Regions from separate parts of the Pseudarthrobacter sp. CCNWLW217 genome, predicted to be linked through region 2. Evidence: riboswitches for the same ligand, from Rfam matches in the RefSeq annotation. Region 2 holds a riboswitch; each other region holds the start of a gene.
What was found. A riboswitch is a leader RNA that binds a small molecule or an ion and turns the genes downstream of it on or off. The one in region 2 is predicted to bind cyclic di-AMP.

Region 1 (3,159 bases), on a different contig from region 2:
ACTGCCTGCAGTGGCGCCCACGCATGGCCGGAGCTGGCTGAAGCCCTCCACCTGGCATCTGCGTACACGCCTTGTACTGGTTGCCATGGCCCTGCTGGTGGCCATCTGCGGCGCCGTTGGCCTCTTCAGCTACGCTTCCATGGACTCGTTCCTTACACGCCAGCTCGACGAACAGCTCAGCCAGGCTGCCTCCCGGTCCAACGACCCCGGCCGGCCGCCGCTGGGCGGCTTCAACGGCAGGCCGGACCCGCTGGATTCCCGTGGGCAAAGCGTGGGTACGCTCAACGCCCGGATCCTGAATGGGCAGGTCAACAGCGCCGGATTCCTGGCCTCCGATACCACGCGTTCTCCCCTGTCCGCTGAGGACAAGGAGATCCTGCTGGCCCTCCAGAAGGATTCCCGCCCTGTGGACCGGACGCTCTCCAATGGCGAGTACCGGCTGATTGCAGTGGCAACGAACTACGGTGATGTCCTGGTGACCGGGCTCCCGCTCGCCGGCAAGGAAAGCACCCTCACCTCCCTGGTGTGGACCTTCGTTTTTGTTTCCCTTGGAGGGCTGGTCTTGATTGGCCTGGCCGGGACTATCCTCATCCGGCGCACCATGCAGCCGCTGGAGCAGCTTTCCGAGGTGGCCACACGCGTCTCGCGGCTCCCGCTGGACGCCGGCGAGGTGGCACTCGCGGTGCGCGTCCCGCCGTCGAACTCCAACCCCGGAACCGAGGTGGGCAGCGTGGGGCATGCGCTGAACCTCATGCTCGACAACGTGGCCAACGCGCTGCAGGCCCGGCAGCAAAGCGAGACCAAGGTACGGCAATTCGTTGCCGACGCGTCCCACGAACTGCGCACTCCGCTCACCGCCATCCGCGGTTACACGGAGCTAATGCGGATGACCGAGAACTTCACTCCGGATGGCCGGAAATCGCTGGCCCGGGTTCAGAACCAGTCCGAGCGCATGACCACACTGGTGGAAGACCTGCTCCTGCTCGCCAGGCTGGACGAGGGCCAGCCGTTGAAACTCAGTGAGGTGGATCTGACGCAGCTGGTGATCGAAACCGTCAGCGACGAAAAAATCATCGCACCCGGCCACAACTGGCATCTTGAGCTTCCGGACGAGCCGCTTGCGGTCAATGCCGATGCGTCGCAGCTGCGCCAGGCGTTGGTGAACCTGCTGTCCAACGCCCGCAAACACACTGCTCCGGGCACAACGGTCACCACGGCCGTGATGAGGTCCGACGACGGCAGTGCCGTGGTGACAGTAACGGACGACGGCGCCGGCATCCCGCCGGAATTCGTGGACCACGTTTTTGCCCGGTTTGCCCGCGCAGACGCGGCACGGACTGGATCTTCACGGTCCTCCGGCGCGGCGGCTTCGGAAGGCTCCAGCGGGCTTGGGCTGTCCATTGTGCAGTCCATTGTGGAGGCCCACGGCGGCAACGTGGAAGTGAACTCCCGGCCGGGTCGGACCCAGTTCACGTTGCGCCTGCCGGCGATCAACGGCTCATAGCAAGGCAACGCACCGGCGTCGTGATCTCTGTTACCAAAATGTGACTTAAGCGTCGCGCTCCTGTAGCGTCGATGGGGTGCGGTTCCCTTTGAGCCGCATATCCGGATGACGCCAAGCTCTGCCGCTTCCCGGATTCCGCTTGACCAGGCAGAGGCGGGGGACCCAGAGTCCCGGGCACTTAACTGCCCTTGGGGTGAAGCCAGCACGTGATCTTTCCGTGTGGCCGGATGCCCTCATCCGAACCCGACAGCTAACTCCGCAGGTGTGAGAGGCGATCCATCATGTCTGAATTCAAGGTACAAGCGCGCCCAGAGCGCGGTGCACATAAAGTCAACGGCCGTGGCAAGACCACGGCGCAACACACAAAAGCTTCGTCCCTGGGCAAGCGTGCAGCCGTTTTCGGTGCGGCCTGCGCCCTCCTCATCGGGGTCGGCGCAGCAGGCCAGGCTTCCGAATCCATGACTCCGGTGGCGGTCAGCGGGACCCAGTCCTCGGCGGCAGAGCTTGAATCCAACTTGAGGCTGGAAAAGGCCGAGATGCGGGCCAACCCGGCCCCTGAACCAGCTCCGGCCGACATCAGCGTTGCCCCGCAGGCCGCCGAACCGGCACCAGCACCGGCACCCGCACCAGCACCGGCACCCGCACCGGCCCCCGCCCCTGAGCCCGCACCGGCCCCCGTCGTCGCCGTCAACGATCCGGCCGGGGCCCAGGCCTATGCGGCGAGCCAGCTTGGCAGCTATGGCTGGTCAGCCGACCAGATGCAGTGCCTGCAGACGTTGTGGACCAAGGAATCTGATTGGACCACCACGGCCACCAACGCGAGCAGCGGCGCGTACGGCATTGTCCAGTCGCTGCCCGCCGAGAAGATGGCGAGCGCCGGGGCGGACTACCTCACCAACTACCGCACGCAGATCAACTGGGGCCTGAACTACATCCAGGAGCGCTACCAGTCGCCGTGCGGCGCGCTGAATTTCCACTTGTCGAACAACTGGTACTAAGCCGGTAATTGCGGCTTCCGCCATCCGAAGCAGCAGGCCCTGAATCCCCCGGTTCAGGGCCTGCTGCTTTTTGGCGTTGTATGTTCGCGGGGGCCGGACTTCCCTGACCTGCGGCTCCGGGCCATACTGGGGCCATGAAATTCACCACGACTATCCTGGGCAGCGGCAACAAAGCTGGTATTGAGGTTCCGGAGGAGGTTGTGACTGCCCTGGGCGCAGGCAAGCGCCCGCCGGTAGTGGTAACCATCAACGGCAAGAGCTACCGGAGCAGCATCGCGGTGATGGGCGGGCAGAGCCTGGTTGGGGTGAGCACCGCCAACCGGGAATTCACCGGCGTAGAGGCTGGCGACACTGTTGAAGTGGATCTGGAACTCGACACGCAGCCCCGGATCATTGAAGTCCCGGATGACCTGGCCGCAGCCATGGCCGCCGAACCGGATGCCCAGGCGTTCTATGCCACCCTGAACTACAGCGCGCAGCGACGTTATGTGGAGCCGCTCGGGGATGCCAAAACGGAGGAAACCAGGGCGAGGCGGATCGCGAAGGTCGTAGCCGACCTCAAAGCCGGAAAGAAATAATCCGCCGACCTGCGGCGTCCGTTTCCACCGAGGCCGTGACCGCGGTGTAATCCGGGATATGGAGCACTCCCGCCGGTAA
Region 2 (3,159 bases):
CTGTGGAACCGCCCACGCCCAGTACTACCTCGTACCCGTCAGGGGCACGGAAGAACTGGCTCAGGCCTTCGCGGACCGAACCGACAAGGTTCTTGACCGGAGCCTGGCGGTGGGACGTGCCCAGAATGGTCGTGGACGCCGCCGAGAGTGCTTCAATCTGTTCCGGCCTGACTTTGGAAGGTCCTGCGCCGAACCGTCCGTCCTTTGGCAGGAGGTCGGCAGGAATAGTGATGCTGTTTTCGCTCACAAGGGCTCCAATTCGGCGTGGACGTGACACATGTCCGGGACGGTGGGGTGGCCGGCAGTCGTCAGTGACCGCAACGAGGACCTCCTATATTCTGCCTGAACCGCTGATTCGGCGGGAACCGGCTGCGTCATAGTCCAGCCTTTGAGACAGGCTGGAGGGGCCGTAGGAATTATCCGGACAAATTCAAAATAGGCTAAGCTTTTCAACGGACTACGTCGCTGTCGGTACGCGATACGGTGGGACAACGCAAGGTAATGCGCTCGAGGAGCTGAGCTGGATGACGGATCTGATCGATACTACGGAGATGTATCTTCGGACCATTTTGGAGCTTGAGGAAGAGAACATCGTTGCTCTTCGCGCCCGCATTGCCGAACGGCTGCGGCACTCCGGACCCACGGTGTCCCAAACGATTGGCCGGATGGAACGCGACGGCCTGGTGGTGGTCTCCGGAGACCGTCATCTGGAACTGACGGAAACCGGGCGTAAACGGGCCACCGAGGTCATGCGCAAGCACCGGCTCGCGGAGCGCCTCCTGGCGGATGTTATCGGCCTGGACTGGGCGTACGTCCATGACGAAGCGTGCCGCTGGGAGCACGTGATGAGTGAGCGCGTCGAGCGGCGCATCTACGAAATGCTGAACCACCCCACTGAATCGCCCTATGGCAATCCCATCCCTGGCCTGGCGGCATTGGGAGGCCAGGCGTCGTCGCCCTTCACGGACGGTGTGATTAATCTCCTGGAAGCCATGAAGGGCTATGGCCCCGGATCCACCGTGGTTGTCAGCAGGCTGGCAGAACCCATCCAGGTGGACCCTGAGCTGCTGACCCAGCTGGACGAGGGCGGGATCCGGCCGGGCGCCCCGATTTCGCTGGAGCGCGTGGGAGACTACATTTCGGTCCGGGTCCCCGGGATCGAAGGGGCACTGGAGCTTCCCCCCGAAGTGGCGGCGCACGTATTCGTATCCGTCCGCTGACCTCTGACGGAGCGCCCGGGTTACCCCAATGAATAGGCTTTAAGCAAAGATAACGGAATTGTTACTGTCCGGCTTAATCGCCTATAGTTAACGCCAAGCGTCGATACAAAAGCGTTACCTGATCTGGAGCCGAGCTCTGCCAGCAGATCAGTAGTACGAGTCACCAACTGGCAGAGGCGGGGGAACCACAACCGGCAGTCGCAAGGCTGCCTTGGGGTGAAGTCCGTCAGCAGCAAGCCTCTTCCAGCGAAGGATCCTCACGGGATATCTCTGCGCCGAAGCTTGCTTACGGCGGACCGGGTCTATGAACTCTCTGACCCGAATCCGACAGCTAACTTCGCAGGCTTTCCAGAGAGGAACCGTTCTTGACCATGCAGAATTCCAGGGGCCGCCGCCGCGCAGCGGGCCCCGTAGCAGCGCCCCGCGTTGCTGCAGCTGTGGCCGCGGACAGGCCCCGGGATCCACAGCGCGATGCGCGCCGCCGCCGGGGACCCTTCCGGCAAATCACTGACTTCGCAGCGGCCAGTGGGGTGGGCCAAAAGGCCGGCATCGCCCTCGCGGCCACCGGCCTGGTGCTCACAGTCACCGTCCCTGCCACCAGTCCCGTCCTGGCCACGCCGGACGCCGGTCAGCAGACATCGGCTGTTTCCGCAGCTCCGCAGCCTGAAATCTCCGCCGAAGCAGCCGCAAAAATCGACTTCAGCCGCTCATCCGTAGTCACCATGGGTGATCCGGACGGCAAGCTCAAGCAACTCTTGAGCGCCCAGTCAGCGGGGTCCATCACCCGGGCCGCCTCCGCCGGCAGCCTCGGTGCTCCGCTGGCGAGCCTGGTTACGGCCTCCCCATTCGGCTATCGCGTGAGTCCTATCACTGGCGGCTCCGGTGACTTCCACCGCGGCCAGGACTACGTGGCACAGTGCGGCACGTCTGTCCTGGCGGCCGCCAGCGGCACTGTGACCTTTGCGGGATGGCACCAGTTTGGCGGAGGTAACCGCGTGGTCGTGGACCACGGCAACGGCCTTGAAACGACGTACAACCACCTGTCTTCCTTCAACGTCAAGGTTGGCCAAACGGTCAGCCGAGGCGAGGTAGTGGCGCTCAGCGGCACCACCGGCGCCTCCACAGGCTGCCACCTCCATTTCGAGGTCCAGGTCAATGGCGAAGTCGTTGACCCCACCGGCTGGCTCTAGCCCAACTGATGGAAAACTCTCACATTTGCGTGACATGCCGTGACCTGAATGTGACATTCGCTCTGAACTGCTGTACCGTCTAACTTGCGTCAACTTTTCCGAAGTTGACGTTCTTGAGTGGATTGCCTAGCTCTGCCACCGCTCAAGGTCCGTTCGCATGACATCGTCTGGCAGGGGCGGGGGAACCAATTTTGGCCTTTGAAGTTCGAAGGCCTTGGGGTTAAGTCGCAAAGCTTCCTGTGGAAGCGGCGTGGCCGGGTGAACTCCCATCCGAATCCGACAGCTCACCTCGTAGGCATTGGGAGAGGCTACCTTCGTGTCTTCACGCCATAATTCTGCGCGTCACCGCGCACAAACGGTTCGCACCAACCCGTTGGGCCCCGTGTCCAAGGCTGTCAGTGCAAATGCCGGGACCGTCGGTCGCCAAGCTGCTGTCATCGCAGCTGCATCAGGTCTGATCCTGAGCATGGGGCTTCCGGCCAACGCAGCGGACACCACCGCTGGCGTTTCCGCCTCCACCGAGTCCGGCTCGCAGACGGCGCTTGCCGTCACCGCTGCCCCCACCGCCACCGTCTCCTTCGAACGCCCCGTGGTCAAGACCACGCCGGCCCCGAAGGTCGAAACGGTCCGTGCACAGTCCACTGACACGGAACGGGCAGCAGGCGCAAAGGCCCCCGCAGCCAGCAAGCTGACGGACGCGGTATCTTCCGCGGCCGCCTCCGGCCTGGCCGCAATCGCCTACACCGGAA
Region 3 (3,159 bases), on a different contig from region 2:
CCGGAGCAGCTGGGCCGGCCGGTGCGGCGGGCCCTGGATTTACCGGCTTCTGGGCGGCGGCCAGGGCCGCGGCCTTGGCCGCCGCCTCGGCCTGTTGGCGGGCCTGCTCCTGCGCTGCGGCGCGTTTAGCTGCCTGCGCGGTCTCGTAGGCAGCCAAAGCCGCCTGGCCCTGCCGGAACTCCCCTTCGACGGCGGCAGTGGTGCCCTTGAGGGATGCCAGCTGCGCGGTCAGTTCCTGGCTGTGCTCCTGCTGCTCCGCAACCTGCCGCGACATGGCCTGCTGGGCCGCCTGGGCGGCGTCGAGCTTGCTCTTGGCTTCCCCTGACAGCCGTTCGCGTTCAATCCTCGCTGCCCTTTCCTGATCGGCGAGGGCCCTGGCGACCCGTTCGGCAGCCGCGGATTTGTTCACCAGGGCCGCGGTCTTGTCGCTGACGATCTGCACGATATTCAGACCCTGGATGCTGTTGGTCTGGACGGCGTCGAGGGCTACGAAGAATCCCATATTGGTGCCGCCGGTCTTGTACGACTGGGCTGCCAGGGCGCCGATTTCCTTTTTGTACTGCCCGAGTTCCGCCGTGGCGCGTGCAGTCTGTGCGGTGAGGACGTCAACCCTTGAGCTGGCAGCCTGGAGCGCTGCGTCCGCCGCGGCGTATTCGGCAGCGGACGTCACGGCAGCGCCACCCAGTGCCTCAGCCTGCGTCTGCAGCCCACCCAACAGTTCGTTGATCCTGGTGACCTCCGCAGCCTTACCGGCCTCGCTTTGCTTGGCGTTTTGCACGTCCTGCCAGGAAGGGTAACCGCCTGGCGGAGTATCGTCGTCGGCATGCGAAGGCGCCGTGGCGAGCGGGGCCGCCAAAACAACCGCCAGCAGGCCCGCAACGGCAGGCAGCCTCATTCTTTGAGCAAACCGGGACATAGTTGGTGAGCTTACCGGGCGAAACTCTTGCCTAGTGGATGCTGGTCCAACATTGTTATCCAGCAGAGATCCCTCCCGTAGCAGCCGCAGGGCAGGCCTCTTTTACCACGCATCAGGCCTCAATCTGAGGATCAAAATGCCACACGGCCTCTTTTGTTACGTGATTTCCATCACGCGGCACCAGCTTTCGCAGCATATGCCGCTATCGGGGCCTGACCTGCAACGTCATTCCACACACGGAAGAACCCCACCCGAAGATAAGGTGGCTTTTTGGCCTACATTCCGTTACCGGAATGTGACATTCCAAAAGAGCAGAGGTTATGGTCGAGCGGTGTCCTGGCTCAAGCCGGGGCATTCCCGTCAGTATGCCGAACCCTGCCGCTGAACCGGGACCCCAGTTACTTTCACTGGCAGGGACGGGGGAACCACGTTTCCACGGCTTCGTTCCGAAGCCTTGGGGTTAAGTCGATATCGCTCCGTCCCGTACGGAGCCGTAACCGGCCGGGTGTCTCCGACCCGAACCCGACAGCTCACCCCGCAGGCATGGGAGAGGCGATTACCCGTGTCAAAAAACTCCACTGCCGCACGCCATCGTGCGACTTCTGTCCGCCCCACCGTCCTGGTTGGCCTGTCTTCCTCGGCCAAAGCCCGCGCACTGACGTTCGGCCGGCCCGCACTTGCCGCAGTTGCCGCGTCCGGGCTGCTCTTTAGCGTTGGCACCCCGGCGCAGGCCGGCGTCCACGGCCCGGACTCGTCCGGGACCGTCAATGTGCAGGGCCAGACCAGCGCACCGGCACCTGCACCGGCCGCCGTTGCACCGGCCGCGGCTGCCGCTCCGGCCGCCGCAGCCACCGTCCACACGGTCGTCTCAGGCGACACCCTGGGCGCAATTTCCGCCGCCTACGGCGTGGCCCTGAACGACGTCCTGGCTGTGAACGGCCTGTCGCTGACCACCATCATCTACCCCGGTGACCAGATCCAGATCCCGGGTGCCGGCTACACTGCTCCGGCTCCGGCTCCGGTGGCGAAGGCAGCCGCAGCGCCCACTGCCCCGGCCAACACCGGCGTCCAGCTGGCTTCCACTGCCGCCCCGGCGGCGCAGGCACCGTCCGGCTCGCTCGGCGCTGCCATCCTGGCTTCCGCCTATTCGCAGCTCGGCGTTCAGCAGGACTGCACCGCCATGGTGGAGAAGGCACTGCGCTCGGTGGGCAAGAGCGTGGGAGACCTGGCACCCACCCAATTCTTCGCGTACGGCACCGTGGTGGGCACCCCTGCAGCCGGTGACCTGGTCATCACCGCCGGCCACGTGGGCGTCTACGCCGGCAATGGCCAGGTTGTTAGCGGCGGCGTGGACGGTTACAAGACCGAAGTCCACTCCATCAGCTGGTTGTCGGGAGCGTCCTTCGTCCGCGTAGCGTGAGTCCGGCCGGTTCGACGGCGGCGGGCGGCAATCAGCCGCCTGTCGCCGTCGTCCCCCGTTTTTGTTCGCTCAGGTTCCGCAGAACGTCCGGTAGCTGCCGAAGTCAACAGGCGCGGGACCGGCGTAGCGTTCCAGGCCGGGGCGCTCAGTGTACGGCTGCGTCAGGACGTCCACCAGGCGGTGGAACGGGTCCAGGTCGCCGGCGGTAGCGGCGCCCAGGGCTTCTTCCACCAAGTGGTTCCTGGGGATGTAGACAGGGTTCACCCGGTCCATCATGTCTGCGTCCGGTGCCAGGGCGAGCCACTTCTTGGTCCACGCGTCAAATGCTCCTGGGTCCGTGAACATGGTACGGGCTGCGCCGGGTGTACCGCGGGCTGCGGACCCGAGGCCCCGGAGGAACGAGGTGTAATCAACCTGCCCCTCTTCAAGCATTGCGAGCAGGTCATTCACCAGAGGCCCCGCTTCGTCGTCCCTTGCCTCCGCGCCGAGCCCCAGCTTGGATTTCATCCCGGTGGACCAGGCCGTACTGTACAGCTTCCGGAACGCGCCCAGTGACTCCACAGCGAGCGCAACGGCCTGCTCCTGATCCTCGTGGAGCAGGGGCAGAAGCGCCTCGGCCAGCCGGGTGAGGTTCCATTCAGCGATGACTGGCTGGTTGGCGTAGGCGTAACGTCCGCCGGCGTCGATGGAGCTGTAGACCGCACCGGGGTTGAAGGCATCCATAAACGCGCACGGTCCATAGTCGATGGTCTCGCCCGAGATGGTCATGTTGTCCGTGTTCATTACCCCGTGGACAAATCCCACGAGCATCCACTGGGCCACC
Region 4 (3,159 bases), on a different contig from region 2:
CCCTTGCCCAGGCCGACCAGCAGCAGGCGATTATCCTGAAGAACCAACAGGTTGTGGCGCGCCAGGCCGAACTTCGCGAGAAGGAACTCGACATCGAGGTCCGCAAGCCTGCCGACGCCGCCAAGTACAAGGTTGAAACTGAAGCAGCGGCTGACCTTGCCCGACGTACCCGCATCTCGGAAGCCACGAAGGTTGAAGCTGCCGCTGAACTCGAAACCCGCAAGCTCAAGGCTGCCGGCAACGAGGTCGAAGCAAAGGCCCTGGCAGCAGCCAACACTGCCAAAGGCAATGCCGAAACCGAGATCAACAAGATCCGTGGCCTTGCCGAGGCTGAAGTAACGAAGTCCAAGGGTATAGCCGAGGCCGATGTCATTGGCCTGCGTGGTACGGCTGAGGCAGGGGCCATCGAAGCCCAGGCCAAGGCATACAGCGAGTTCAACGAGGCAGCCATCCTGAACAAACTTCTGGAGGTTCTGCCTTCCATCGCCCGGGAAATCGCTGCGCCGATGAGCGCCATCAGCAATATGACGGTCATCTCCAACGACGGCGCAGGCCAGGTGAGCAAAAATGTTTCCTCGGGTGTCCAGCAGACGGCACAGATGCTCAAGGACACCACCGGGTTCGACGTCATCGAAATGCTTAAGAACTTTGGCAATTCGACCCCCGCCGCGTCCACGCGAGGCACCGGCAACGGCGCAGTCAAGGAACAGGCCGGACCACAGTGATCACTCCCGGACCGGGGGACGGGTCCGCCGGATAACCCGGCCGGAACCAACAGAACGCCGCGGAACCCCTTGCGGGTCCGCGGCGTTCTGGTGTCTTCGTGGCTACGTCTTCTAAGGGGCCCCTGACTCAGTACCAGTTGTTTGTGGCGCCGAACTCGAGGGCTTTTGCGGGGGAGCCGTGGCGCTCCTTGATGTAGCTCAATCCTCTATCCACCTGGCTGGGACGCCATTTTACTGACGTGTCCCACAACTGGTTCAGGGCATTCATTTGTTCCGCGCCCCATCCATACGATGCCAGGCGGGCGGTGGCATACGAGCGTGTGTCGACTGCTTCTTCTGAGGCGTCTCCTGTAGCTGTAGCAGTGGGCGGGAGCGACGAGGCTGTTGGTGTGGGTGAGGTTGCCGGAGCCGGCGCCGTTGAGGGCGCCGCCGGTGCGGGGCCAGCCGACGACGTCGGCGCGGCGGGTGTGGCCGATGACATGACCGGTGGCTCGAGGATCACCGTGGGCCCGGGGGATGGCGGAACCGTGGCCTGCGATGCCGCGAGCATCCCGTCCAGCGTGGGCGCGTCCACTGGCATCGGGAGGTCGGCCACGGCTGGCAAGGCAGAGGCGCCGGGATCCTCACCTGGCTGGGAATCATCAGTGCCCGGGGTGGCCTCTGCCGGTGCGGCGCCCGGCGTGCCCGGGGGAGTGGAGGCGGCTGGCTGTGGTGCCGCACGTCCGCTGCTGTACGTGGGCAGCGTCCCCTTCGTCGTATGGGGCGCATCAGCTGCGTCGGGGGCATCTTGGACGGAGGACTCATTGCCGAAAAAGGGCAGCTCGGTAGCCTGGCTGGCCGTTCCGACCGCAAGCACTACGGCAAGGGCGCTGGAAACGACGGCCATCCGATGACCCATGACGCGAAGCGAAGCGGCCCTCCTGAGGACGGCTTGGGCCTCGGAAGTGAAAGCGGATGCCATCTGTGGGCTATGTGCTGTCGCCGGCCTGCTCCTTGGGGCCGCAACGGGTGTGGCCTCTGCGGGCTTTCCAACTGGTTCGCGTCGCTCCCGGGACCGTCGCGTTGTCTCCGGCACGGCCTCGCTTTTTGGAGCTGACGTCGTGGGTGCTACAGCTGCAATTACTTCGGTTGCAGGTGACGCAGCGTCCGCCTTGGGTGACGATTCCGGGGCAGTCGGGACCTCGAAGGCCGGGCCCCTGACTCTTCTTCGGCGCAGTGGGGCAGATGCCGGTCCTGCCGGAGTCGGCGCGGGATGCGGCATTTCTGCGCCGGAACCGGTTGGGGTGGGTGGAGTGGTGATGACCGGCGCAGTTTCTGCGCGGTGTCGCCCGGCCCGAAAAGGGCGCGACTGATCCAGCGAACGGGACATGGTATTTGCCTCTCAACGCCTGCGAAGTTAGCTGTCGGGTTCGGAAGAGGTCAACCGGCCGGCACGTTCAGGCGTGACGGCTTCACCCCAAGGACCGCTGCGAAACGGCCCGAAGACTGTGGGTCCCCGTCTCTGCCTTACTGTGTTGGGAGCCCGGGATGTGGCAGAGCTCGGCGTCACCCCGGACGCGGCCCGATCCAGATGGGCCACCCGAAAACCGTACATGAACCACCCCCTAAAAGTCACGTTTAGGTAACAGGAATGTCCGGAGTGGTGAGTCTCCTTGCTTGCCGAGCCCATTCTTCCGCGCGGGAGGATCGAAGAGTAGGCTGGATAAACCGTTAGGCAGTATGCGGCCGCCATTGCAGACTGGGTGTGAGTCCACCCCAGCATCCTGGAGGGATTCCCCGTGGCCGCAGCCAGCGCCAGTCTCCCCATTGCAGGCATCGCACGGCTGTGCCCGATTTCGTGTTGGACGATTCCTTATTGGATCGAGCCTCCACGCAAGCGCGTCATCACTGGCCCCTGACAGTCTCCCTTGGATTATGACAAGCGCTCAAGCCACTGCCCTGACGTTTAAATCCGTAAAAAGTGAAGAGGAGTTGAGATGGACGCCGAGGCCGTTCTCGGGTTGATCGGTGGCTATCTGGCCACTATGGCTGGGGTGTTCCTCCTGTACGCGCCCGTCCTTATCCTTGTTGTCTGCCTGTTGATGACAGCAGGCATGCTGCAACTGTTGGCATGGCCTTTTGTCGCCCTCTTCCGGAAGTTGCGCCGGAAACCTGAACCCCCCTCGGACGGGTCCTGGCTGCTGCACTAAGTACCGTCCCAGCGCTCATCGCCAAACCAGGCTTGGTTACGCTATCCCCATGCGTGACCTCGTCATTCTCGGCACAGCCTCCCAAGTCCCCACGCGGACGCGGAACCATAACGGCTACCTGTTGCGGTGGGACGGCGAGGGCCTGCTCTTTGACCCTGGCGAGGGAACCCAGCGCCAGATGCTCCACGCCGGGGTAGCGGCCAGCCAAATCACACGCATCTGCCTGACCCATGTGCACGGCGACC

Region 1: linked by a shared signal. The riboswitch ahead of V9L18_RS15470 (hypothetical protein) and the one ahead of V9L18_RS06360 (M23 family metallopeptidase) in region 2 are both predicted to bind cyclic di-AMP.
Region 3: linked by a shared signal. The riboswitch ahead of V9L18_RS15910 (C40 family peptidase) and the one ahead of V9L18_RS06360 (M23 family metallopeptidase) in region 2 are both predicted to bind cyclic di-AMP.
Region 4: linked by a shared signal. The riboswitch ahead of V9L18_RS15935 (hypothetical protein) and the one ahead of V9L18_RS06360 (M23 family metallopeptidase) in region 2 are both predicted to bind cyclic di-AMP.

What each region holds. Positions count from the first base shown of each region.
Region 1 is NZ_JBBCBT010000013.1:64,845-68,003, reverse strand. Features, by position in the region: gene V9L18_RS15475 (sensor histidine kinase) at 1-1,504, shown strand, start outside; cyclic di-AMP (ydaO/yuaA leader) riboswitch at 1,621-1,780, shown strand; gene V9L18_RS15470 (hypothetical protein) at 1,786-2,502, shown strand; gene V9L18_RS15465 (YdeI/OmpD-associated family protein) at 2,637-3,080, shown strand; gene V9L18_RS15460 (HAD-IA family hydrolase) at 3,061-3,159, opposite strand, start outside.
Region 2 is NZ_JBBCBT010000004.1:53,944-57,102, forward strand. Features, by position in the region: gene serC (phosphoserine transaminase) at 1-247, opposite strand, end outside; gene V9L18_RS06355 (metal-dependent transcriptional regulator) at 525-1,220, shown strand; cyclic di-AMP (ydaO/yuaA leader) riboswitch at 1,369-1,581, shown strand; gene V9L18_RS06360 (M23 family metallopeptidase) at 1,592-2,410, shown strand; cyclic di-AMP (ydaO/yuaA leader) riboswitch at 2,559-2,722, shown strand; gene V9L18_RS06365 (C40 family peptidase) at 2,793-3,159, shown strand, end outside.
Region 3 is NZ_JBBCBT010000014.1:18,824-21,982, forward strand. Features, by position in the region: gene V9L18_RS15905 (lytic transglycosylase domain-containing protein) at 1-895, opposite strand, end outside; cyclic di-AMP (ydaO/yuaA leader) riboswitch at 1,274-1,475, shown strand; gene V9L18_RS15910 (C40 family peptidase) at 1,479-2,336, shown strand; gene V9L18_RS15915 (protein adenylyltransferase SelO) at 2,406-3,159, opposite strand, start outside.
Region 4 is NZ_JBBCBT010000014.1:24,798-27,956, reverse strand. Features, by position in the region: gene V9L18_RS15940 (flotillin family protein) at 1-725, shown strand, start outside; gene V9L18_RS15935 (hypothetical protein) at 853-1,686, opposite strand; cyclic di-AMP (ydaO/yuaA leader) riboswitch at 2,097-2,256, opposite strand; gene V9L18_RS15930 (hypothetical protein) at 2,702-2,914, shown strand; gene V9L18_RS15925 (ribonuclease Z) at 2,964-3,159, shown strand, end outside.